3 regions of the Mesorhizobium sp. M1273 genome follow, and region 1 is predicted to be linked to each of the others. Evidence: predicted binding sites of a transcription regulator. Region 1 holds the regulator's gene; each other region holds the start of a gene.
The links. The regulator PhoB, encoded in region 1, activates phosphate uptake and scavenging genes when phosphate is short. The targets are predictions, from matches to a motif close to TGTCATNNANCTGTCAT.
Positions count from the first base shown of each region.

Region 2: phnC (phosphonate ABC transporter ATP-binding protein) is a predicted target of PhoB. The motif match lies at 3,467-3,483, and genes of this name have one in related genera.
Region 3: NKH30_RS14995 (BtaA family protein) is a predicted target of PhoB. The motif match lies at 5,901-5,917, and genes of this name have one in related genera.

Region 1 is NZ_JAMYLV010000005.1:191,430-199,056, reverse strand. It holds gene NKH30_RS08400 (ATP-binding cassette domain-containing protein) at 110-904, opposite strand; gene NKH30_RS08395 (sugar ABC transporter permease) at 982-2,346, opposite strand; gene xylF (D-xylose ABC transporter substrate-binding protein) at 2,488-3,528, opposite strand; gene NKH30_RS08385 (ROK family protein) at 3,814-5,058, shown strand; gene phoB (phosphate regulon transcriptional regulator PhoB) at 5,068-5,757, opposite strand; gene phoU (phosphate signaling complex protein PhoU) at 5,774-6,481, opposite strand; gene pstB (phosphate ABC transporter ATP-binding protein PstB) at 6,514-7,317, opposite strand; gene pstA (phosphate ABC transporter permease PstA) at 7,314-7,627, opposite strand, start outside.
Region 2 is NZ_JAMYLV010000004.1:268,964-276,590, forward strand. It holds gene NKH30_RS07220 (carbon-phosphorus lyase complex subunit) at 1-152, shown strand, start outside; gene NKH30_RS07225 (alpha-D-ribose 1-methylphosphonate 5-phosphate C-P-lyase PhnJ) at 149-1,060, shown strand; gene phnK (phosphonate C-P lyase system protein PhnK) at 1,057-1,833, shown strand; gene phnL (phosphonate C-P lyase system protein PhnL) at 2,009-2,716, shown strand; gene NKH30_RS07240 (DapH/DapD/GlmU-related protein) at 2,713-3,330, shown strand; gene phnC (phosphonate ABC transporter ATP-binding protein) at 3,565-4,413, shown strand; gene phnD (phosphonate ABC transporter substrate-binding protein) at 4,504-5,412, shown strand; gene phnE (phosphonate ABC transporter, permease protein PhnE) at 5,572-6,528, shown strand; gene phnE (phosphonate ABC transporter, permease protein PhnE) at 6,596-7,627, shown strand, end outside.
Region 3 is NZ_JAMYLV010000012.1:31,631-39,257, reverse strand. It holds gene NKH30_RS15010 (TerB family tellurite resistance protein) at 1-482, opposite strand, end outside; gene NKH30_RS15005 (hypothetical protein) at 680-886, opposite strand; gene NKH30_RS15000 (hydantoinase B/oxoprolinase family protein) at 1,069-4,968, shown strand; gene NKH30_RS14995 (BtaA family protein) at 5,967-7,211, shown strand; gene NKH30_RS14990 (class I SAM-dependent methyltransferase) at 7,211-7,627, shown strand, end outside.

The DNA of each region.
Region 1 (7,627 bases):
CGGTTCGGCATCTTTATGGGCAAGTCCTGACGCCAACACAATGGCGAGGCCAAAGCATGGTGACGGCTGGCACATTTTGGCGGCGTGTGATTAGCCGGCTAATTCTCGTTCATGCGGCGATCTTCAGCGCGCCCGGCCCCGGAATGGCGCCGGGTGGGCACTTGCCGAGGATGATCATGCCGAGCACCTCGTCCTGGGTGACGTCGGTTGTGCGCGCCGTTCCGACAACCCGACCGTTCTTCATGACGCAGACACGGTCGGCAAGCTCGAACACGTCGTGAATATCATGGCTGATCAGGAAGATGCCGATGCCGTCGGCCTTGAGCTGCCTGACCAGTTCGCCGACCTGCGCCGTCTCTTGCGGCCCGAGTGCCGCCGTCGGCTCGTCCATGATCAGGATGCGAGCATTGAACAGGATGGCGCGGGCGATCGCCACCGACTGCCGTTGGCCGCCCGAAAGCTTTACCACCGGCTCCTTGAAGCGTTGGAAACGCGGATTGAGCCTGCCCATCACCTTGCGCGCCTCGGCCTCCATGGCGACGTCGTCTAGCGTACCCCAGCCGGTCATCAGCTCGCGGCCGAGAAACAGGTTGGCGGCCGCATCGACATTGTCGGCCAGCGCCAGCGTCTGGTAGATCGTCTCGACGCCGTACTTCTTGGCGTCGCGGGGATTGGAGATCGAAGCCTCCTCGCCGTTGACGAAAATCTGGCCCGCATCGCGCTTGTAGGCGCCGGACAGGATTTTTATCAACGTCGATTTGCCGGCACCGTTGTGACCGAGCAAAGCCATCACCTCGCCCGGGAAAAGGTCGACAGAGGCATCGTCGACAGCGCGAATGCCGCCGAAAGCGATGGAGATGTTGCGCATGTCGATCAGCGGCGTGGGAGCGGATTTGTCTGCCATGCTCGTCCTTCCTCCCTATAGATCCTGCTTGAGCACCAAGTTGTACGAAAACCGGTTTCCACCTTGCGGGATCATGCTCAGACCCGTTTGCGATAGACGGTATCGAGCCACACCGCGACCACCAGCACGGCTCCGACAACGATGCTCTGCAGCGGCGAATCGATGCCGAGCAGCACCATGCCGGACTGCAGCGACTGCATCAAAAGCGCGCCGAGCATGGCGCCGAGCACTGTGCCGGAGCCGCCGGCGAGCGACGTGCCGCCGATCACCGCCGCCGCGATGACCAGGAGCTCGTCCAGCGTGCCCAGCGCATTGGTCGACGAGTTCTGCCTGGCTGACGAGATCGCCGCGGCGATCGTCGCCAGCACGCCCATGATCATGAACACCTTCATGGTCACCCAGCGCGTGTTGATACCGGCAAGGTTGGCTGCTTCCGGATTGCCGCCGATGGCGAAGACATAGCGGCCGAAACGGGTACGCTTGGCGATGAAGGTCATGATCAGCCCTACGGCTACAGCCATCAGCACGGGTATGGCGATGCCATGGGCGATGAACAGCCCGCCTTCGGGAACCGTTATATTGTTGGCCGCCGCATATCTGTTCACGATGCCGACCGGCCAAGGATAGGAATTGGCAAGCCATATGGCGCCCATGATGACAGCGCAGGTGAGGACACCGAGGAACGTCTCGGCCCAGATCGGGCGCAACGGAAAGCGGAACCGCTTGCGCTGCACCCGCCCGTTGAGCAGCATGAACACAACCGCCAGGCACGCGACAATTCCGACGATCCAGCTCCATCGCGCGCCGATCGAACCCGCCGGCCCACCGCCCATCAGCTGGAAAGTGGCATCAAGCGGCGCAATCGTCTGACCGCTGGCGACCCACCATGCGGCACCCCGCCAGACCAGAAGGCCGCCCAGCGTCACGATGAAGGCCGGCACCTCGAGATAAGCGATGATGTATCCCTGGAACGCTCCGATCAGAAGGCCAAGCGCCAGGCCGATGGCCAGTGCCAGGATCCAGATCCAGGGATTGCCTAATTGCAGACCGATCATTCGCACCAGGAAATGCACCTGCGCAAAGCCCATGACCACGCCGATCAGGCCTTCGGCGGAACCGACCGACAGGTCGATATTGCGCATGACGATAACCAGCACCATTCCGGCAGCCATTATGGCCACGGCGGAAGTCTGCACCGACAGGTTCCAGAGATTGCGTGGCGTCAGGAAGGTCCGGCTGTCGAAGTCGAACGGATTGACGCCGAGCCGTACGCTGGAAACGACATGCAGGCCGACCCAGATGACCAGCAGCGCGCCGACCATGCCGAGCATGCGCGTGTCGAGTTCGGTTGCCTTGAGAAATCGGGCAACGATGCCGAGCTCGGATTCCCGTGCCCGGTCTGCCGTGTTGTCGACCGGCGTGTTGGACGTCGTGTCGGTCATGATGTTTCTCCCGCCGGGTTGCCGTCTGTCGCGGATGCCGGAAGCAGCCTAGAAGTTATCCGCCGGAAGCGGAAAAACAACTCTTGTTGAAAAACGCCGCGGCGAGCGGCCGCGGCGTTCGGACTTCTCGGAAACGTCGGCTCAGTTGCAGACTGCAACAGTGCCAGCCGTCACGCCGGCGCAGACCTCTTCTTTCTTGATCCAGCCGGCGTCGATGACGACGTTGAGGTTGTCCTTGGTGATGGCGACCGGGGTCAGGAACAGCGACTTGACGGCATTGCCGCCGGGCGTGGTGAAATCCTTCACGCCGGCAATGTCGGTCATCTGCTTGCCGTCGGCCAGTTGCGAGGCGATCTCGGCGGCATTCTTGCCGAGCTCGCGCGCATCCTTCCACACCGACACGGTCTGTGTGCCGAGCGCGATGCGGTTCAGCGCGGCGTGGTCGCCGTCCTGGCCCGAAACCGGAACCGATCCGGCCAGCCCTTGCGCTGTCAGCGCGGCGACGACGCCGCCGGCAGTGCCGTCATTGGCCGCGACCACGGCATCGACCTTGTTGTCGTTGGCGGTCAGGAACTGTTCCATGTTCTTCTGAGCGTTGGCCGGCAGCCAGCCGTCGGTATAGGCCTCGCCAACATTCTTGATCTTGCCGCTGTCTATTGCCGCCTTCAGCACCTCCATCGAACCGGCAAACAGGAAATCGGCATTCGGATCGGAACCCGAACCCTTGATGAAGACGTAGTTGCCTTCCGGCTTCACCTTGAAGACTTCCCGGGCCTGCATGCGGCCGACTTCCTTGTTGTCGAAGGTCAGGTAAAAGACGTCCTTGTTCTCGATCAGCCGGTCGTAGCCGACAACCGGAATACCTTCGTCCAGCGCCTTTTGCACGGCCGGCCCGATGGCCGAGGCGTCCTGCGCCAGGATGATCAGTGCGTTGGCGCCCTGCGAGATCAGGCTCTCGACGTCGGTGAGCTGCTTGCCGGGGTTGGACTGTGCGTCGGCGGAAATATACTTGTCGCCTGCGGCCTCGATGGCCGCCTTCATTGCGGCCTCGTCGGTCTTCCAGCGCTCTTCCTGGAAGTTCGACCAGGAAACGCCGATGACCTTGTCTTTAGCCTGCGCCACCGACGCCAGCGCCAGCGTCATGGCGACACCCGCCAGAATGGCGGTCGTGAATTTCTTCATCATATCCTCCCTGCGCCGCGTACGGCGTGACCAATTGGCTCAAAGACCAGCTTAGAAGCTCTAATTTTTTCGAGCCTCGAAAAAATACTGGTCCGATCTCCGGCTGCTGTCAACATCGATTCTGATGGATTTTGATGACTCTGCGAGTTTTTTCGAGCGTCGGAATAAACGATGACAGCGCCACCTGCATCTGACACTATTTGCCTCATCCGACACTATTTGTCGGACATTACCGACGGCTTCCGGTTCATGAGCGGCCGCGGCAACCGGGAGGAAAGCAAAACAATGTCGGTCGGAATCCGCCATGACGATTTGCGCCGGCGCAACCGGGCGATGGTGATCTCGGCGGTGCGCCGGGCCGGCCAGCCATCGCGTACTGAGATCGCAGCTACCACCGGCCTCAGTCATTCGACCATATCGGCGATTTCTTCCGACCTGATACGGGAAGGCATCCTCGCCGAGAGCAAGCCAAGTGAGCCCGTTTCGTTGAAACGCGGTCGTCCGCAAGTCGGCCTCGCCCTCAACCCGGAAGCGGCGGCGGTGCTGACCGTGGTGTTGTCGCTGAATTTCCTTTCGGCCGCCATTATCGACTACACGGGACAGGTGGTCGCCGAGGAACAGCGCCGGCTGGACACGCTGACTATGCCGCGCGACGAGCTGATCCGTGAATGCATGGCCATCGTCCGGCGCCGGCTGCAGGATCCAGATCTTGACGTCCGCAGTGTCGCCCGCATCGCCCTGGCGATTCAGGGCATTACCGACTCCCCTGCACGCGCCATGCTGTGGTCGCCGATCACGCCGCAGACCGACATCGCCTTTGCCGACATGCTGGAGGACGAATTCGGCATCCCGGCAACGGTGGAGAACGACTGCAACATGATGGCGGTGGCTTTGCGCTGGCGCAATCCGGATCGCTATCGCGATGACTTCATCGCCATCCTGCTTTCGCATGGCATCGGCATGGGGCTGGTGCTGAAGGGCGAACTGTTCACCGGGACGCATTCCTCGGGCGGCGAATTTGGCCACATGATCCATCGTCCGGGCGGCGCGCTCTGCCGTTGCGGGCGGCGCGGCTGCATCGAGGCGTATGCCGGCAACTACGCCATCTGGCGCAACGCCAGGCAGATGAGCGAAGACAGCGAACCGGTCGCCGACGTCAGCGACGCCGACATGCGCGCACTGGCGGCCCGGGCGCGCGAGAAAGATGGGCCGGAACGCGAGGCCTACCGCAAGGCCGGCGAAGCGCTGGGTTTCGGTCTCGGCTCGCTGTTCGCGCTGATCGATCCGGCACCGGTCGCGATGGTCGGCGCCAGTGCCGCCGCCTTCGATCTGATCGAGCCGGCCTTGCGGAAGGCAATCGCCCAGACCGCCGGCGGCCAGCATTCAGGCTCGATCTCCTTCGATACAGAGCCGAACGAATTGCCTCTGATCCGCGAAGGCTGCGCGATGCGGGCGTTAAGCTTCGTCGACCAGGAGATTTTCGCGCCGGGCGCGCAAATGAGGCCCAGCGTCAGAAAGAACGTAGCCTGACCAGGCGGGTCAATCTTCCCTGATCGCATAGCCGGCGCCGCGGATGGTGCGGATGACATCCGGCATCCGGCCGTTGTTGACGGCTTTGCGCAGCCGCCCGACATGCACGTCGACGGTGCGTTCGTCGATGTAGATTGTCTCCCCCCAGACATTATCGAGTAACTGGCTGCGCGAGAAGACACGGCCCGGATGCCGCATCATGAACTCGAGCAGCCGGAATTCGGTCGGCCCGAGCCTGATTTCGCTCTTCTTGCGATAGACCCTGTGCGATTCGCGATCGAGCACGATGTCGCCGACCTTCAGCACGCTGGACAGCACTTCCGGCTTGGCGCGCCGCAGCAGCGCCTTGACCCTGGCCATGAATTCCGGTGTCGAAAACGGCTTGACCAGATAGTCGTCGGCGCCGGTCGAAAGACCGCGCACCCGGTCGCTCTCCTCGCCGCGCGCGGTCAGCATGATGATCGGCAGCCGCTCGGTTTCGGGGCGCACCCGCAACCGACGACAGAGCTCGATGCCGGAAACCGCTGGTATCATCCAGTCGAGCACCAAAAGGTCGGGCACATTCTCCTGCAAACGGATCTCGGCTTCGTCGCCGCGTGTCACCACCTCGACCTGGTAGCCTTCGGATTCGAGATTGTAGCGGAGCAGCACACCCAACGGCTCCTCGTCCTCCACCACCATTATGCGTGGTGCGATCATCGGCTGGGCACCCCCATCATGTCACCGGTGCGGACATTGTCGTTTCGTCCTGCTTCGGACGATTGACCGGCAATTGCTCGCCGGTCAGCACATAATACGCATTTTCGGCGATGTTGGTGACATGGTCGCCGATCCGCTCCAGATTCTTGGCGCAGAACAGCAGGTGCGTGCAAGCGGTGATGTTGCGCGGATCTTCCATCATGTAGGTCAACAGCTCGCGGAACACGGACGTGTATTTAACGTCGATGCGCTCGTCGGCGGCACGAAGCTTGGCCAACGCGGCCGCATCGCCTGCAGCATATTCCTCGATGACACCCTGCACCTGGATGAGAACCAGCTGCGCCATCGCGTCGATGGAATGCGACAGGTCCCGCGGCGTGGCGCTGAGGCCGACCGCACTCACGCGCTTGGCGATATTCTTGGCAAGGTCGCCGATGCGTTCGAGGTCGCCCGCCATGCGGATCGCTCCGACCACATGGCGAAGATCGTGGGCCATCGGCTGGCGTTTGGCGATCAGGGTGATGGCGCGGTCGTCCAGTTCGCGTTGACGCGCATCCATGATGGCGTCGTCGGAAACGACGCGTTGCGCCAGCACGTTGTCGGAATTCAACAGCGCCTTGGTCGCCCCGCCGACCATCGAACCGGCGAGGTCGGCCATGTCGCGGATCAGCTTGCTGATCTGCTCGAGATCCTCGTCGAAAGAAGCGACTGTGTGTTCGCCCATGGTCCTGTCCTCATATGCATGATCGGAACGGCTCAGCCGAAGCGGCCAGTGATGTAGTCCTGCGTGCGCTTCTCGCGGGGCGACGTGAAGATCTTCTCGGTCCGGTCGAACTCGACCAGTTCACCCAGATACATGAAGGCCGTCTGGCGCGACACGCGCGCCGCCTGCTGCATGTTGTGGGTGACGATGACGATCGTGTAGTCGGCTTGCAATTCGTCGATCAGTTCCTCGATCTTGGCAGTCGACAGCGGGTCGAGGGCCGAAGCCGGTTCGTCGAGCAGAATGACTTCCGGCTTCACGGCCACGGTGCGGGCGATACAGAGCCGCTGCTGCTGGCCGCCGGATAGGCTCAAGCCGCTGGCGTTGAGCTTGTCCTTGACCTCGCTCCACAGCGCGGCGCGCTTCAACGCCTGTTCGACGCGGCCGTCCATCTCGGACTTGCCGAGGTTCTCGTAGAGCCTGACGCCGAAGGCGATGTTCTCGTAGATCGACATCGGGAACGGCGTCGGCTTCTGGAACACCATGCCGATCTTGGTCCTGAGGAGGTTGAGATCCTGCGACCGGTCGAGAATGTTCTTGCCGTCGAGCAGCACCTGGCCCTCGGCCGTCTGTTTTGGGTAGAGCTCATAGATGCGGTTGAATACACGCAGCAGCGTCGATTTCCCGCAGCCCGAAGGGCCGATGAAGGCCGTGACACTGCGCTCAGGCAGCGACAGGCTGATGTCCTTCAGCGCCTTGCTCTGGCCGTAGTAGAAGTTGAGATTCTTGACCTCGATCTTCGTCTTCTCGGCGACCGTTTCGGCCATCGTCATGTCTGGGGACAACATCTGTGTCATCTGTCCTCTCTGCGTCCGGTAAGGCTGCGGGCGAGGATGCTCAAGCCCAGAACCGTCAGGGTGATTATGAGTGCGCCGGTCCACGCCAGTTGCTGCCATTCCTCGTAAGGGCTGAGAGCGAACTGGAAGATGGTCACCGGCAGGCTGGCCATCGGCGCGTTGATATTGCTGCTCCAGAACTGGTTGTTGAGCGCGGTGAAGAGCAGCGGCGCCGTCTCGCCGGAAATGCGTGCTATCGCCAGCAATATGCCGGTGACGATGCCGGACAATGCGGCGCGGTAGGCGACCGAACGGATCACCACCCAGCGCG
Region 2 (7,627 bases), on a different contig from region 1:
ATGTCCAGGCGACCGGCTTCGTCGAGCATCTGAAGCTGCCGCATTATGTCGACTTCCAGGCCGAACTCGACCTCGTGCGCCGCATGCGCGCCGAGCATGATGCCCGCGAAAATGCCGGCAAGGCCGAAGAAAAGAGGCAGGCAGCGGAATGAGTGCACAACCAGCGGACATCGCCACCTACAACTTCGCCTATCTTGACGAACAGACCAAGCGGATGATCCGTCGGGCGATCCTCAAGGGCATCGCCATCCCCGGCTATCAGGTGCCGTTCGCCTCGCGCGAAATGCCGATGCCCTATGGCTGGGGCACCGGCGGCGTCCAGGTCACCGCTTCGATCATTGGCCCGGACGATGTGCTCAAGGTCATTGACCAGGGCGCCGACGACACCACCAATGCGGTTTCGATCCGCGCCTTCTTCAAGAAGGTCGCCAATGTCGCCGTCACCACCGAGACGGCCAAGGCGACCATCATCCAGACCCGCCACCGCATCCCTGAATATCCGCTGAGTGCCGGTCAGGTGCTGGTCTACCAGGTGCCGATCCCCGAGCCGCTGCGCTTCCTCGAGCCGCGGGAAACGGAGACGCGCAAAATGCATGCGCTGGAGGAATACGGCCTTATGCATGTGAAGCTCTACGAGGACATCGCCAGGCACGGCCGCATCGCCACCACCTACGCCTACCCGGTCAAGGTTGAGGGCCGCTATGTGATGGATCCCTCGCCGACGCCGAAATTCGACAATCCGAAGATGCACCGTTCGCCGGCTTTGCAATTGTTCGGCGCCGGCCGCGAAAAGCGCATCTACGCGCTGCCGCCCTTCACCGATGTGGTCAGCCTCGATTTCGAGGACCATCCGTTCGAGGTGCAGATCTTCGACCAGCCCTGCGCGCTGTGCGCGGCCGAGAACGTCTATCTCGACGAGGTCATCCTCGACGACCATGGCGGCCACATGTTCGTCTGCTCCGATACCGATCATTGCGAGAAGCGGCGCGCGGAAGGCCACTGCGGCCATCTCGCGCCCGAGACCCATCTTGCCCCAGAAAAAACGGAGCCGGCGCAATGACAGACGAACCGCTGCTGCGCGTTTCGGCGCTGTCCAAATTCTACGGCTCGCGCGTCGGCTGCGAGAACGTCACTTTTGACCTCTGGCCGGGCGAAGTGCTGGCGGTGGTCGGCGAATCCGGTTCCGGCAAGACGACTTTGCTCAACTGCCTGTCAACTCGACTGCTGCCGAGCTCCGGCACCGCCAGCTACCGGATGCGCGACGGCCAGTTTCGCGAACTCTACCGCATGAGCGAGGCCGAGCGCCGCTTCCTGATGCGCACCGATTGGGGTTTTGTCCATCAGAACCCGGCCGACGGGCTGCGCATGACGGTGTCGGCCGGCGCCAATGTCGGCGAGCGGCTGATGGCGGTCGGCGACCGTCACTATGGCAGGATCCGCGAAACGGCGGTCGATTGGTTGTCTCGTGTCGAGATCGACGAAGACCGCATCGACGACGAGCCGCGCGCCTTTTCCGGAGGCATGCGCCAGCGCCTGCAGATCGCCCGCAACCTCGTCACCGGGCCGCGGCTGGTGTTCATGGACGAGCCAACCGGCGGCCTCGACGTCTCGGTGCAGGCGCGCCTGCTCGATCTGTTGCGCGGCCTGGTCACCGATCTGGGCCTGGCGGCCATCGTCGTCACCCACGACCTTGCAGTGGCACGTCTGCTGTCGCAGCGCATGATGGTGATGAAGGACGGCCGCGTCGTCGAAAGCGGCCTCACGGACCGCGTCCTCGACGATCCGCGCGCGCCCTATACCCAGTTGCTTGTCTCCTCGATCCTGCAGGTGTGACGATGGAACGCATTTGCCTGGCACCTACCCCCACCCCGCTGCTTCGCAGCGACCCTCCCCACAAGGGGGAGGGTAAAACGCCGGCGCCCTACCTCCCCCTTGTGGGGAGGTCGGACCGAAGGTCCGGGTGGGGGTACTCCGGCCCGCAGACGAATGACGATTGGAGAACCCTCTGATGGCAACCCCGCTCGTTGTCTCCGATGTCGCGAAGAGCTTCACCATGCATCTGCGCGACGGCATCAAACTGCCGGTGGTCGCTGGTGTCTCGTTCGCGATCAGGGCCGGCGAATGCGCCGTGCTCGGCGGCCCGTCCGGCGCCGGCAAGAGCTCGATCCTGAAGATGCTCTACGGCAATTATGCCGCCGACGAAGGCCAGATCATCGTCCAGCACGAGGGCGGGCTCATCGATCTCGCCTCGGCCAGCCCGCGCACCGTGCTTGCCGTGCGCCGGCTTACCATCGGCTATGTCAGCCAGTTCCTGCGCACCGTGCCGCGTGTCCCTGCGCTCGATGTCGTGGCCGAACCGCTGGTCGAGCGCGGCGAGGAGCGCGAGGTCGCGCACGGCAAGGCACGTGCCTTGCTGGCGCAGCTCAACCTGCCGGAAAAGCTCTGGGCGCTGCCGCCGGCGACGTTCTCCGGCGGTGAACAGCAGCGCGTCAACATCGCGCGCGGCTTCATCACCGAGCACCCGATCCTGCTGCTCGACGAGCCGACCGCTTCGCTCGACGCCAGGAACCGCGATTTGGTGATTTCCCTGATCGCCACCAAGAAGGCGGCGGGCGTCGCTTTGCTCGGCATCTTCCACGATCACGACGTGCGTGAGGCGGTGGCCGACCGTATCATCGACGTGACCGCCTTCGCCGCCGGAAAAATTGCCGCATGACCAGGAAACTGTCGGAGGCGCCGCTGATCCACGAGACGGCGGAAGTCGAGAACTCGACGCTTGGCCGCTGGACCGAGATCGCCGAGCGCTGCCGGGTTTCCGAAAGCACGCTCGGCGACTATTCCTACATGATGCAGGACTGCGGCGTCTGGTGCGCAACGATCGGCAAATTCGCCAACATCGCCGCAAGCGTGCGCATCAACGCTACCAACCATCCGACCTGGCGGCCGACGCTGCACCATTTCACCTATCGCGCCTCGGATTATTGGGACGACGCCGAGCACGAGAGCGAATTCTTCGCCAAGCGCCGCGCCAAACGCGTCACCATCGGCCACGACACCTGGCTCGGCCACGGCTCGACCATCCTGCCCGGCGTCACCGTCGGCGATGGCGCTGCGGTCGGTGCCGGCGCGGTGGTGTCGAAGGACGTCGCGCCCTACACCGTCGTCGCCGGCGTGCCGGCCAAGCCGATCCGCGAACGCTTCGACCGCCGCACCGCGGAGCGCTACCAGGCGCTCGCCTGGTGGGACTGGGACCATGCAAGGCTGCGCGCCGCGCTCGACGATTTTCGGGAATTGTCGGCGGAGGCGTTTCTGGAGAAATATGGCGGCTGAGGGTCGTGAATGGTGAATGGTGAATGTGAATGGGGGCAGCGGACAGGTTTCGAGGCTCAGGGAAGCCGTTCTTATCACCATTCACCATTCGAGCTTCTCGCGCCGAGTTGATCCCGCCCCGCTCCAGGCTGTGGGCAGTAACAAAACTGACATCGTTCCGACACCGCAGGTTCATGCGGCTGCGCTAGCCAGGGTAAACAGACCTTCAATTGCGATTGGACTGGAGCCTGCACCATGTCAGCTACGCTCGAAATCCGCGGCGTCACCCGCCGGTTCGGCAAGAACACCGCCGTCAGCAATGTTCACATCGCGATTCCGCAAGGCCAGATGGTCGGCATCATTGGCCGCTCCGGCGCCGGCAAATCGACGCTGCTGCGCATGATTAACCGCCTCATCGATCCCAGCCAGGGCTCCATCCTGTTCAACGGCGTCGAGGTCTCCGGGTTGCGCGGCTCACCGCTCCGGCGATGGCAGCGCGACTGCGCCATGATCTTCCAGCAGTTCAACCTGGTGCCGCGCCTCGATGTGCTGACCAATGTGCTGCTCGGCCGGCTCAATCACCGTTCGACCGTGTCCAACCTATTTGGCATGTTCTCCCGCGGTGAATGCGCCGAGGCGGTTGCAGCCCTCGAGCGCCTCGACATCGCCCGCACCGCCCTGCAGCCGGCCGGCACGCTTTCCGGCGGCCAGCAGCAGCGCGTTGCGATTGCGCGCGCCATGATGCAGCAGCCGAAGGTGTTGCTGGCGGATGAGCCGATTGCCTCGCTCGATCCGCTCAACGCCAAGGTGGTGATGGATTCGCTGCAGGATATCAATTTGCGCGAGGGCATCACCGTCATCACAAATCTGCATACGCTGGATACGGCCCGCACCTACTGCAACCGCATCATCGGCATGGCCGCCGGCAAGGTCGTCTTCGACGGCCCGCCTGAAGCCCTCAACCGCGAGGCCGTGCGCATGGTCTACGGCGCCGACAGCAATGGCGGCGAAATCTCCGAGGCCATCACCTCCACCAGTGTCGCCATCAAACAGAAAATCGCTGCATCCGCCGGACCGCTCGAGCCCGCATTCCCGGGATATTGAGAACGGCCTGATCGCCCGCCCGCGTCAAAGGCACCTGTCAAAAAATTCGAACGCTACCGGCGCGAGGCCGGGACCAACAGGAGAGAGATAATGTTCAGGAAGATGGTTTTTGGCGCCGTTTCATTGCTCGCCATCGCGGCAAGCGCCGCTCACGCCCAGGATATCAAGGAATTCCGCATCGGCATCCTTGGCGGTGAAAACGAAGCGGACCGGCTGCGCAACTTTCAGTGCCTCGCCGATCACCTGAAGTCCGAATTCGGCTTCGAGAAGGTCTCGCTGTTCCCGGCCGCCGACTATGACGGCGTTATCCAGGGCCTGCTCGGCGGCACGCTCGATTTCGCAGAGCTTGGCGCGTCGGGCTATGCCAGCGTCTACCTCAAGGATCCGAACGCCGTGACCCCGATCCTCACCACCCAGCAGACCGACGGCGCGACCGGCTATTATTCGATCGGCCTTGCGCTGAAGTCGTCCGGCATCACCGACATCAAGTCGGCCAAGGGCAAGAAGCTCGGCTATGCCGACCCGGATTCGACCTCCGGCTACCTGATCCCGCTGACCCAGATCCCGAAGGACACCGGCGCTTCGAACGAAACCTTCTTCGCCTCGACCCAGTTCAATGGCGGCCACGAGAACAACCTTCTCGCGGTTCGCGACGGCAAGGTCGATGTTGCGGTTGACGACTCCTCGGGCATCGGCGACTTCAAGAACGGCTACACCTCCGGCACCTTCCACAAGGAAGTCGCCAAGGGCGCCGTGGACCCCAACGATTTCGTTGAAGTCTGGCGCTCCGGCTTGATCCCGAACGGCCCGCTGGTCGTGCGCACCGCACTCGGCGGCGACATGAGCGCCAAGCTCGCCAACTTCTTCACCGGCCTGCCGGCCAAGGACAAGCCTTGCTTCGAGGCCATCGAAGGCGGCGATTTCACCGGCTATGTTCCGGTGAAGCCGGACTTCTACAGCGTCATCGTCGAAGCCCGCAAAGCCGCGATCGGCGGCTGACGACAATTGCGAAAAGGACGGCGTCCATTAGAGCGACGTGCGTCCACTTGGACGCACAAAGTACGCTCTAACACTTAGATGCCGCATCGTGCTTTCCGAAAGTCGACTTTCGGGCCGATGCGGTCGCCGCCCTTTTTGTGTGTCCGCTCGTGACCCCGTATGACCTTCGCCGCTACAATTCGTTCAGACGCGGTCCGGCAGGCAGCAGACGCCTGGCGACGCCAGACGTCCTTGCGCCGGTTCTACACGGCGCTCGGCATCGGCTCACTGCTTGTCGCCATGTGCACAGCCATGTGGTTCGCCGACGAGGCCAATGCCGGACATTTCTTCGACCGGCTGCCGCACATACTGGATTTCCTTAGTTGGCTTGTTCCCAAGGATTGGAACGACGTCTGGCGGGCGCTGTTCGACATCGCATCGCCGCATGACAAGGGCAGCCAAGAGTTCAACTTCCCGCTTGGCCGCGTCTATCTCTGGGGCGGCTTTTATCTACCCGAATATTTCGAGCTGATGCTCACCACGCTTAACGTGGCGCTGGTTTCCACTTTCATCGGCTTTGTCTTTGCGGTGCCCTTTTCCTTCATCGCCGCGCGCAACTTGACGCCCAGTCCGATGCTCAGGCTCGTTGTCAAGCGCTTCATGGAACTGCTTCGCGCCTTCCCCGAGATCGTCATTGCCGGCCTGTTCGCAGCCATCCTCTCGACCGGCCCGGTCGCAGCCATCATCGCCATCGGCCTGCATTCCATCGGCGCCCTCGGCAAGCTCTTCTACGAGATCAACGAAAACATCGACATGCGCGCCGAAGAAGGCCTGCGCGCGGTCGGCGCCAACTGGTTCGAGCGCGTGCGCTTTGCCGGCCTGCCGCAAGTGCTGCCCAATTTCATGTCCTACACGCTGCTCAGGATCGAGATCAATGTGCGTATCTCGACCATTATCGGCGCGGTCGGCGGTGGCGGCATCGGCGAGGAACTGAAGCTCTCCATCTCGCGCGGCTTCGGCGCCAAGACGCTGGCATTGGTGCTGCTGCTGTTCACGACGATCTTCCTCGTCGACCAGTTTTCCGCCTGGCTACGCCGCAAGCTCGTCGGCGAGCAGGCATTCATGATGGGTGCCTGACCATGATCCCAAAAAGTGGATTCCCGTTTTTGGAAAAGATCATGGCAAATCAACAAGAAGACTGCCCATGGCCGCAATGACCGCCGATGAAATGCGGTCGATCGAGGAGCGCTTCCCCCAAGTGTTCCGGCGGCCCTTGTACAAACGCTTCGGCCCGCTGGTCCTGTTCACCGGCATCCTGCTCTATCTCCTCTACGCCTTGTGGTTCTTCAGCCTGCCGCAAGTGCTGAGGGAATCGCACTGGGAGCGCCTGCCGCTCTTCCTGACGCAATGGATCAGCTACGATCTGCAGCCGGAATTCCGTCTCGACCAGCCTCAGATCACACCCAGATATCCGCGTTTTTCGGCGCTCGGCGAAGACCCGCATCCCGATTGGGTCATCACCAACGCCAACGGCTCCTACACCGTCCTGATCGACGGCCGGGCCAAATCGGTCACCTTCGACAAGGCCGAAGCGACGCTTGTCGCCAATGGCCAGGCGGTGCCGATGTCGTTGGCCAGCGGCAAACCGGTAATATCCGGCCCGGTGCCGGAGTGGATCACCGCGCATGACGATGAGATCGTCGCCAGGATGGGCTTTGCCGGCGAGGTCCGCATAACCGTCGATCGCGTCAAGGTCCGCAAACGCTTCCTCGGCTGGGCGAATTTCGTCTTCGACACACGCTCGCCCTTCTTCGGCAAGTCGCCCGGCGAGGTGGTCTCGTTGCTGATGTCCGGACCCCAGCTCAAGCCGGGCACATCAAACATTGCGCTGGCCGCCGACAATATCTGGAACAACGCCCAATGGCAGCATGGCGACGTCTGGACGAAGCTGTTCCAGACCATCGTCATGGCGTTTCTCGGCACCTTGCTCGGCGGCATCGTTGCCTTCCCGCTCGCCTTCTTCGCCGCCCGCAACATCACCCCGAGCGGCCTGCTTAGCCGGGTGCTAAAGCGGTTCTTCGATTTCATGCGTTCGGTCGACATGCTGATCTGGGCGCTGTTCTTCACCCGCGCCTTCGGTCCGGGCCCGCTGGCCGGCAGCGCCGCGATTTTCTTCACCGAGATCGGCACGCTCGGCAAAGTCTATTCGGAGGGCCTCGAGAACATCGACGACAAG
Region 3 (7,627 bases), on a different contig from region 1:
CTCTGGTAATGCGCCTCATCGATGCGGAATATCTCGGCGATGCGATGCAGGAATTCGCCCTCGCGCTCATGCACCAGCCCGTCGGCCTTGGCGATGTGGAACAGCCCGTCGAGTATATCCTCGAGCATCAGGCAGTTCGAATGGCCCGAACCGCAAAGCTGCGCCATCCGCTCGGCATAGGTCTCGAAACCGGCAATGTCGCGTTTGGCCAAATCGTAGAGCCGCGCCACATTGCGCCTCTGTTCCTTCGGCACCTCGAATATTTCCTGGAAGGCGCGCACCTCGTCTTGCGTGACGATGCCGTCTGCCTTGGCCATCTTGGCCGACAGGGCGATCATCGCCACCGAGAAGGCGACGCGCCGGCGCAGATCGGCATCGCCGGAGAAAACCGTGCGCACGGCCTCGACCACTTCGGCGACGCCTGACGACGCTGAAGATGAAACGCGTGTGACGAAGTCGCCAAGGCGGTCCCAAATCGACATGGGGGCTTCATAGGACCAACCACCCATCGCTATCAAGCCAAGACAGTGCCGCAGGGGCTGGCCCAATCGATTTGGCGCAATGCCTGAGGCGGCTGGCGCCAGCGCTCACGTCGTCGCACTCGGCCGCCAGGCGCTGGTATCGTAAGCAGCAGAAAGGCCGGCCTGTGAGGCCAGCCTTTCCTTGGTTGTCACATTGACTACTGAGCCGGAGCAGCCGGCGCAGGCGCCGGAGCCGGAGCCGGCTCGGCAGGCTTGTTTGCGTCAGGAGCAGCCGGTTTCATCGTCTGGTCGGATGCCGGCGGGTTGGTGCTCTGCGTCGTGGTGTTGTCGGTGCCGCTGTTGCTGCAGGCGGCAAGGCCAAGCAACGCAAGCGCCGACACCGACGCAAGAATGAGTTTCTTCATGATATCTCTCCTCTAATCACGCCTCCGTTACCGGCGGCGGTCGAGGACACAATGCGTAAGCTGCGCATGAGTTTCGTAACGTTGCATTTCTGCCTGTAACATATTCCAATCATTTGACGATTGCCGGTTAGGGCCTCGCAAGCTAACAGATCGAACAGGGAAAAATCCCGGGAGCCGCCGCAGTGACTGCAAAATGGGATTTCTGGATCGACCGTGGCGGCACCTTCACAGATGTCATCGGCCGTGACCCGCAAGGCGCGCTGCACCCGCGCAAGCTGCTGTCCGAGAATCCCGAAGCCTATGCCGACGCTGCCATCCAGGGCATTCGCGATTTGCTCGGCGTCCAACCCGGCGCTCCAATCCCCTCCGCTCTGATCGGCGATGTCAAGATGGGCACCACGGTTGCCACCAATGCGCTTCTCGAGCGCAAGGGCGACCGTGTGCTGCTGCTCATCACCAAAGGCTTCCGCGATGCGCTGAGGATTGCCTATCAGGCCAGGCCAGATATCTTTGCCAAGCAGATCATCCTTCCCGAACAGCTCTATGAGCGCGTCGTCGAGATCGACGAAAGGGTTCGCGCCGACGGCAGTGTCGAGCGCCTGCTCGACATTGCTTCTGTACGCCCGGCTATTGAGCAAGCCAAGGCGGACGGCATCGATGCGGTCGCGATCGTCTTCATGCATGCCTGGAAACATCCCGATCACGAAAAGGCAGTTGCGAAGGTCTGCAGAAAACTCGGATTTTCGCAGGTCTCGGTCAGTCACGAGGTCTCGCCGCTGATCAAGCTGGTCGGCCGCGGCGACACCACCGTGGTCGACGCCTACCTGTCGCCGATCCTGGCTAGGTATGTGCAAAGGGTTGCCGGTGAGCTGGGCGTGGCTCCAATCTCCCCCCTCGTGGGGGAGATGTCGGCGAAGCCGACAGACGGGGGCGCTGTCCCGCCAGCATCTCAGCATCTTAGTGACGCCAATCATGACACAAAGCACCCTACGGCGCCCCCCTCTGCCCTGCCGGGCATCTCCCCCACAGGGGGGGAGATCGGCCAATCTCCTCGCCTCATGTTCATGATGTCGTCGGGCGGCCTCACCGCCGCCGACATGTTCCAGGGCAAGGATGCGCTGTTGTCCGGCCCGGCCGGCGGCGTCGTCGGCATGGTCGAGACGGCAAAACTCGCCGGTTTCGGCAAGGTCATAGGCTTCGACATGGGCGGCACCTCCACCGATGTCGCCCATTACGATGGCGACTACGAGCGCACCTTCGACACCGAGGTCGCCGGCGTGCGCATCCGCGCGCCGATGATGCGCATCCACACCGTCGCTGCAGGCGGCGGCTCGATCCTGCATTACGAGGCCGGCCGCTTTCGCGCCGGGCCGGATTCGGCCGGCGCCAATCCCGGCCCGGCCGCCTATAGGCGCGGCGGCCCGTTGGCCGTCACCGACGCCAATGTCATGCTGGGCAAGCTGCAGCCCGAGTTCTTCCCGGCTATTTTTGGACCGGGCCAGGACGAACCGCTCGACGTCCAGACGGTTCGCGAAAAATTCGCGGCCCTTGCCGCCGAGATCGGCGACGGCCGCTCCCCGGAAACCGTCGCCGAAGGGTTCATCACCATCGCCGTCGAAAACATGGCCAACGCCATCAAGAAGATTTCGGTGCAGCGCGGCTACGATGTCACCGAATACCTCCTGAACTGCTTCGGCGGCGCCGGCGGCCAGCACGCTTGCCTGGTCGCCGATGCGCTCGGCATGGAGGCGGTGCTGATCCATCCCTTCTCAGGCCTGCTCTCGGCATACGGCATCGGCCTATCCTCTGTATTTGCGTCACGCCAGCAGGCGCTGCTGAAGCCGCTGGCGGACAATTCCGGGCCAGCGATCGATGAACTCATCGCAACGCTGCGCAAAGCCGTCATCGACGAACTCGCCGCGCAAGGCATCAGCGAAGACGCGGTCGTCTCGAGACCGGTGCTGCAGATCCGCTACGACGGCACCGATACCGCGCTGCCTGTGAACTTCGGGCACGGCTCGATTGCGCAGGCCAAGGCGGACTTCGAATCGGCGCACAAGGCACAGTTCGGTTTCGTCTACGACGACAAGCCGATGATCGTTGAGTCGATCGGCGTCGAAGGTACCGATACCGGCGGCACCGGCCGCGACGAAAGCGATTCAGTTGTTGAAGACATGGCCGCAAGTCCTTCCGGGAACCGGAAAATCTTTGTCGACGGCGTCTGGCGCGACGCCGGCATTTTCCCTCGCGAAACGCTGAAGCCTGGTAACAAGATCGCCGGCCCCGCTTTGATCATCGAGCCAAACCAGACCATTGTCGTCGAGCCGGGCTGGCAGGCCGAGATCACCGCCAAGGATCACGTGTTGATGCGGCGCGTCGAGAAGAAGCGCCGACACGCCGCACTCGGCACCGAAGCCGATCCGGTGATGCTGGAGGTCTTCAACAACCTGTTCATGTCGATCGCCGAGCAGATGGGCGTGACGCTGCAGAACACCGCCTATTCGGTCAATATCAAGGAGCGCCTCGACTTCTCCTGTGCCGTCTTCGACCGGAATGGCGCGCTGGTCGCCAACGCGCCGCATATGCCGGTGCATCTCGGCTCGATGGACCGCTCGGTGGAAACCATCATCCGGTTGAACTCCGGCGACATCCATCCCGGCGACGTCTTTGCGCTGAACGCACCTTACAATGGCGGCACCCATCTGCCTGATATCACAGTGGTGACGCCGGTGTTTTCCCTCCCCCTTGAGGGGAGGGTGGCCGCGAAGCGGCCGGGTGGGGTCCTCGCAGAAGGCACCACAAGTGCGTCGAGCACTGCCGCAACGACCCCCTCCGGCGGCTTCGCCGCCACCTCCCCCTCGACGGGGGAGGAGATCCTCTTCTACGTCGCCTCGCGTGGCCATCATGCCGACATCGGCGGCACCGCGCCCGGCTCGATGACGCCGCTTGCCACAACCGTCGACGAGGAAGGCGTGCTGTTTGACAATTTCCGCATCGTCGATCGCGGCCGGTTCCGCGAGAAGGACCTGGAGACGCTGCTCACCGACCACCCCTACCCGGCGCGCAATCCGCACCAGAACATCGCCGACCTCAAGGCGCAGATCGCCGCGAACGAAAAGGGCGTCGCCGAGCTGCGCAAGATGGTCGCCCATTTCGGCCTCAATGTGGTCGAAGCCTATATGGGCCATGTCCAGGACAATGCCGCCGAAAGCGTGCGCCGCGTTCTGGAGCGGCTGCCCGACAGTTCCGAATACGAATACCCGACCGACACCGGCCAAATGATCAAGGTGAAGATATCGGTCGACCGGCGGAAGCGCGAAGCGACCGTCGACTTCACCGGAACGTCGCCGGTGATGAAGAACAATTTCAATGCGCCAGAGCCAGTCGCCCGAGCCGCTGTGCTTTATGCCTTCCGCGTCATGGTCGAAGACAACATTCCGATGAATGCCGGATGTCTGCGGCCGATCAACATCATCATTCCCGACGGCTCGATGCTGAAGCCCGCCTATCCCGCGGCGGTCGTCGCCGGTAATGTCGAGACCTCGCAGCACGTCACCAACGCGCTGTTCGGCGCCATGGGCGCGATGGCCAATGCGCAAGGCACGATGAACAATCTCACCTTCGGCAACAAGCAGTACCAGTATTACGAGACGATCTGCTCGGGCTCGCCGGCTGGCCGGATGAACGACGGCCGCGGTTTTGCCGGCACCTCCGGCGTCCACACCCATATGACCAATTCGCGCCTGACCGATCCAGAAGTGCTGGAACTGCGTTTCCCGGTATTGCTGGAGGATTTTCATATCCGCGAAGGCTCCGGCGGCGAAGGCAAATGGAATGCCGGCGACGGCACCAGGCGCACTATCCGCTTCCTCGAAAAAATGGAATGCGCGATCCTGTCCTCGCATCGCAACCGCCCGCCGCGGGGACTGGACGGAGGCGGCGATGGCGAGGCCGGTTCGACCAAGGTCCGCCGCAAGACCGGCGCGATCGAGACGCTGAAAGCCTGCGATCAGACCATCCTCGACGCTGGCGAGGCGGTCATCGTGACGACGCCGACCCCAGGTGGATTTGGCAAGTCGTAACGCGCAAGTGTAACGCGCAAGATAAGATGATATCGGCCGCCTAGGCAGGGCAAGGTGGGAAAACGGCGGGCACGATTGCGCAAGCTATGGAAAGCAGGGGGCCTATGGAAAGCAGGGGGCTGAGAGCGATCCGGCGGGACCAAACCGACCGTGGGCCAAAAAGGGTTGCGGGCGCAATTTCGATGTCGGCGGGCGGATCAAACCCTCAAGGGCGAAGAGCAGCTTCGCCATTCTATACCAAAGACTTCCAGGACCGATGAGGACTTAGCACCCATATGGATGAGTATACGCGCCTCCCGAACTATGATCCAGATTTCTGTCGAAGGGTTGCTAAGTGGGGAGCTATAGTCTGTTTTTTGGGAGTTGTTGTGGAGGCCTTCATCTTTTCGCTGGTCGACCCAGCGCGAAGTAGTTGCCCTGGGTGGATCATTCACGGCGGGCAACCCATACCGCTAAAGATGATATTCGCACTGACGCTTTTTCCTGCATTTTGGGCTTGCTTCATTTTTCTAAGATGGAAACATTTTTCTAAGACGATGCATGCTGCCGCTACAGGTAATTATGTGCCGCCCTTATCAAAACTCTTAGGTCATCCCAAGATCGATCCGTTCACATTCCCTCATGATCAAGTGTTTCGAACGGTGATCGTGCTGTGGTGCATATTCTGCACAAGCCCTCTTTGGTTGATGCTCACTTTCTGTACAAATACATTTGGCTATCTTGGTTTCAACCGCTGACAAACTCATGAAAACTGCGACACCGGAACCGACATTTGGGGATGCTCGCCTGCCTCTACGGATTGATCGTAGATTCATGAACTACGATTCGACTGGCCCTCGATTTTCCAGCCAAATTCGCTGCCAAGTAAGGTTGTGCCAAGGCACCACCTAATTTTGCGCGCCACAGCAATGCTTGAGCCGGCGTCAACAGGCTGTCACTGGCCTGTCATCACCCTGCGCTACCGGCTTGCGCCAAAGCAAACGGGGAATCGCCTTGCCATGACGGACATTTCTGGGGACCTGGTTTTTCGCCGCGGCAAGGAAGTCGGCAAGGCCGTCTACCAGAACCGCCCGCTGTCGAAAGCCGGCATCTCCGAGCGCCTGTTCGCCTTCCTGTTCTCCGGCCTCGTCTATCCGCAGATCTGGGAAGACCCCGAAATCGACATGGACGCGATGCAGCTCGGGACGGGCCACCGCATCGTCACCATTGCCTCCGGCGGCTGTAACATCCTTGCCTATCTCACCCGCTCGCCGGAAAGGATCGATGCCGTCGACCTCAACGCTGCCCATATCGCGCTGAACCGCATGAAGCTCGAAGCCGTCCGTCACCTGCCGTCGCAGGGCGACCTGTTCCGTTTCTTCGGCGCGGCTGAGACCGGGCACAATTCACAGGCCTACGATCGCTTCATCGCACCGCATCTCGACCCGGTCAGCCGCCATTATTGGGAGCGCCGCAACTGGCGCGGCCGTCGCCGCATCGCTGTGTTCGACCGCAATTTCTACCAGACCGGCCTGCTTGGCCTGTTCATCGCCATAGGCCACCGCACGGCAAAATTCTTCGGCGTCGACCCGGCCGGCATCATGGACGCCAAGAGCATCGCCGATCAGCGCCGCTTCTTTGACGAAGAGCTGGCGCCGGTCTTCGAAAAACCGCTGCTGAAATGGGCGACCTCGCGAAAAGCCTCGCTGTTCGGCCTCGGCATTCCGCCGGCCCAGTACGATTCGCTGATCACCTCGGGTGACGGCACCATGGCCAGCGTGCTGAAGGCACGACTGGAAAAGCTCGCCTGCGATTTTCCGCTGAAGACCAATTATTTCGCCTGGCAGGCTTTCGCCCGCCGCTACCCTGATCCGAGCGAGGCCGCCCTGCCCGCCTATCTCGAAAAGCGCAACTACAAGACGATCCGCAACAATGTCGATCGCGTTGCCATCCACCACGCCAATCTGATCGAGTTCCTTGCCGGCAAGGATGCCGGCTCGGTGGATCGCTTCGTGCTGCTCGATGCACAGGACTGGATGACCGACCACCAGCTCAACGGGTTGTGGGCCGAGATCACCCGAACCGCCTCAACCGGCGCCCGCGTCATCTTCCGCACCGCAGCGGAACCCAGCCTGCTGCCCGGCCGCGTCTCGAATTCGCTGCTCGATCAGTGGCGCTACGAGAACGACGCCTCGCGCGAGTTTTCGGCGCGCGACCGCTCGGCCATCTATGGCGGCTTCCATCTCTATGTGAAGCGGTCCTGATGAGCACGACCGACTTGCCGGCCAGCCATGCCGAGCTGATGGACGGCGTCTACCGCTGGCAGCGTCATATCTACGACCTGACCCGCAAATACTATCTGCTCGGCCGCGACCAGCTTATCGCCGGACTGGATGTGCCGGCCGGCGGCACCGTGCTCGAGCTCGGCTGCGGCACCGGCCGCAACATCATCCTCGCCGCCCGCCGCTATCCCGGCGCGCGCCTCTTCGGCCTCGATATTTCGGCCGAGATGCTGGAGACGGCGACTGCCGCCCTCGCGCGCGAAGGCCTCTCCGGCCGCGTCACGCTGGCGCGCGGCGATGCCACGAATTTCGACGCGAAAGCGCTGTTCGGCGTCGAAAGTTTCGACCGCGTCTTTGTCTCATATTCGCTGTCGATGATCCCCGGCTGGGAAAAGACG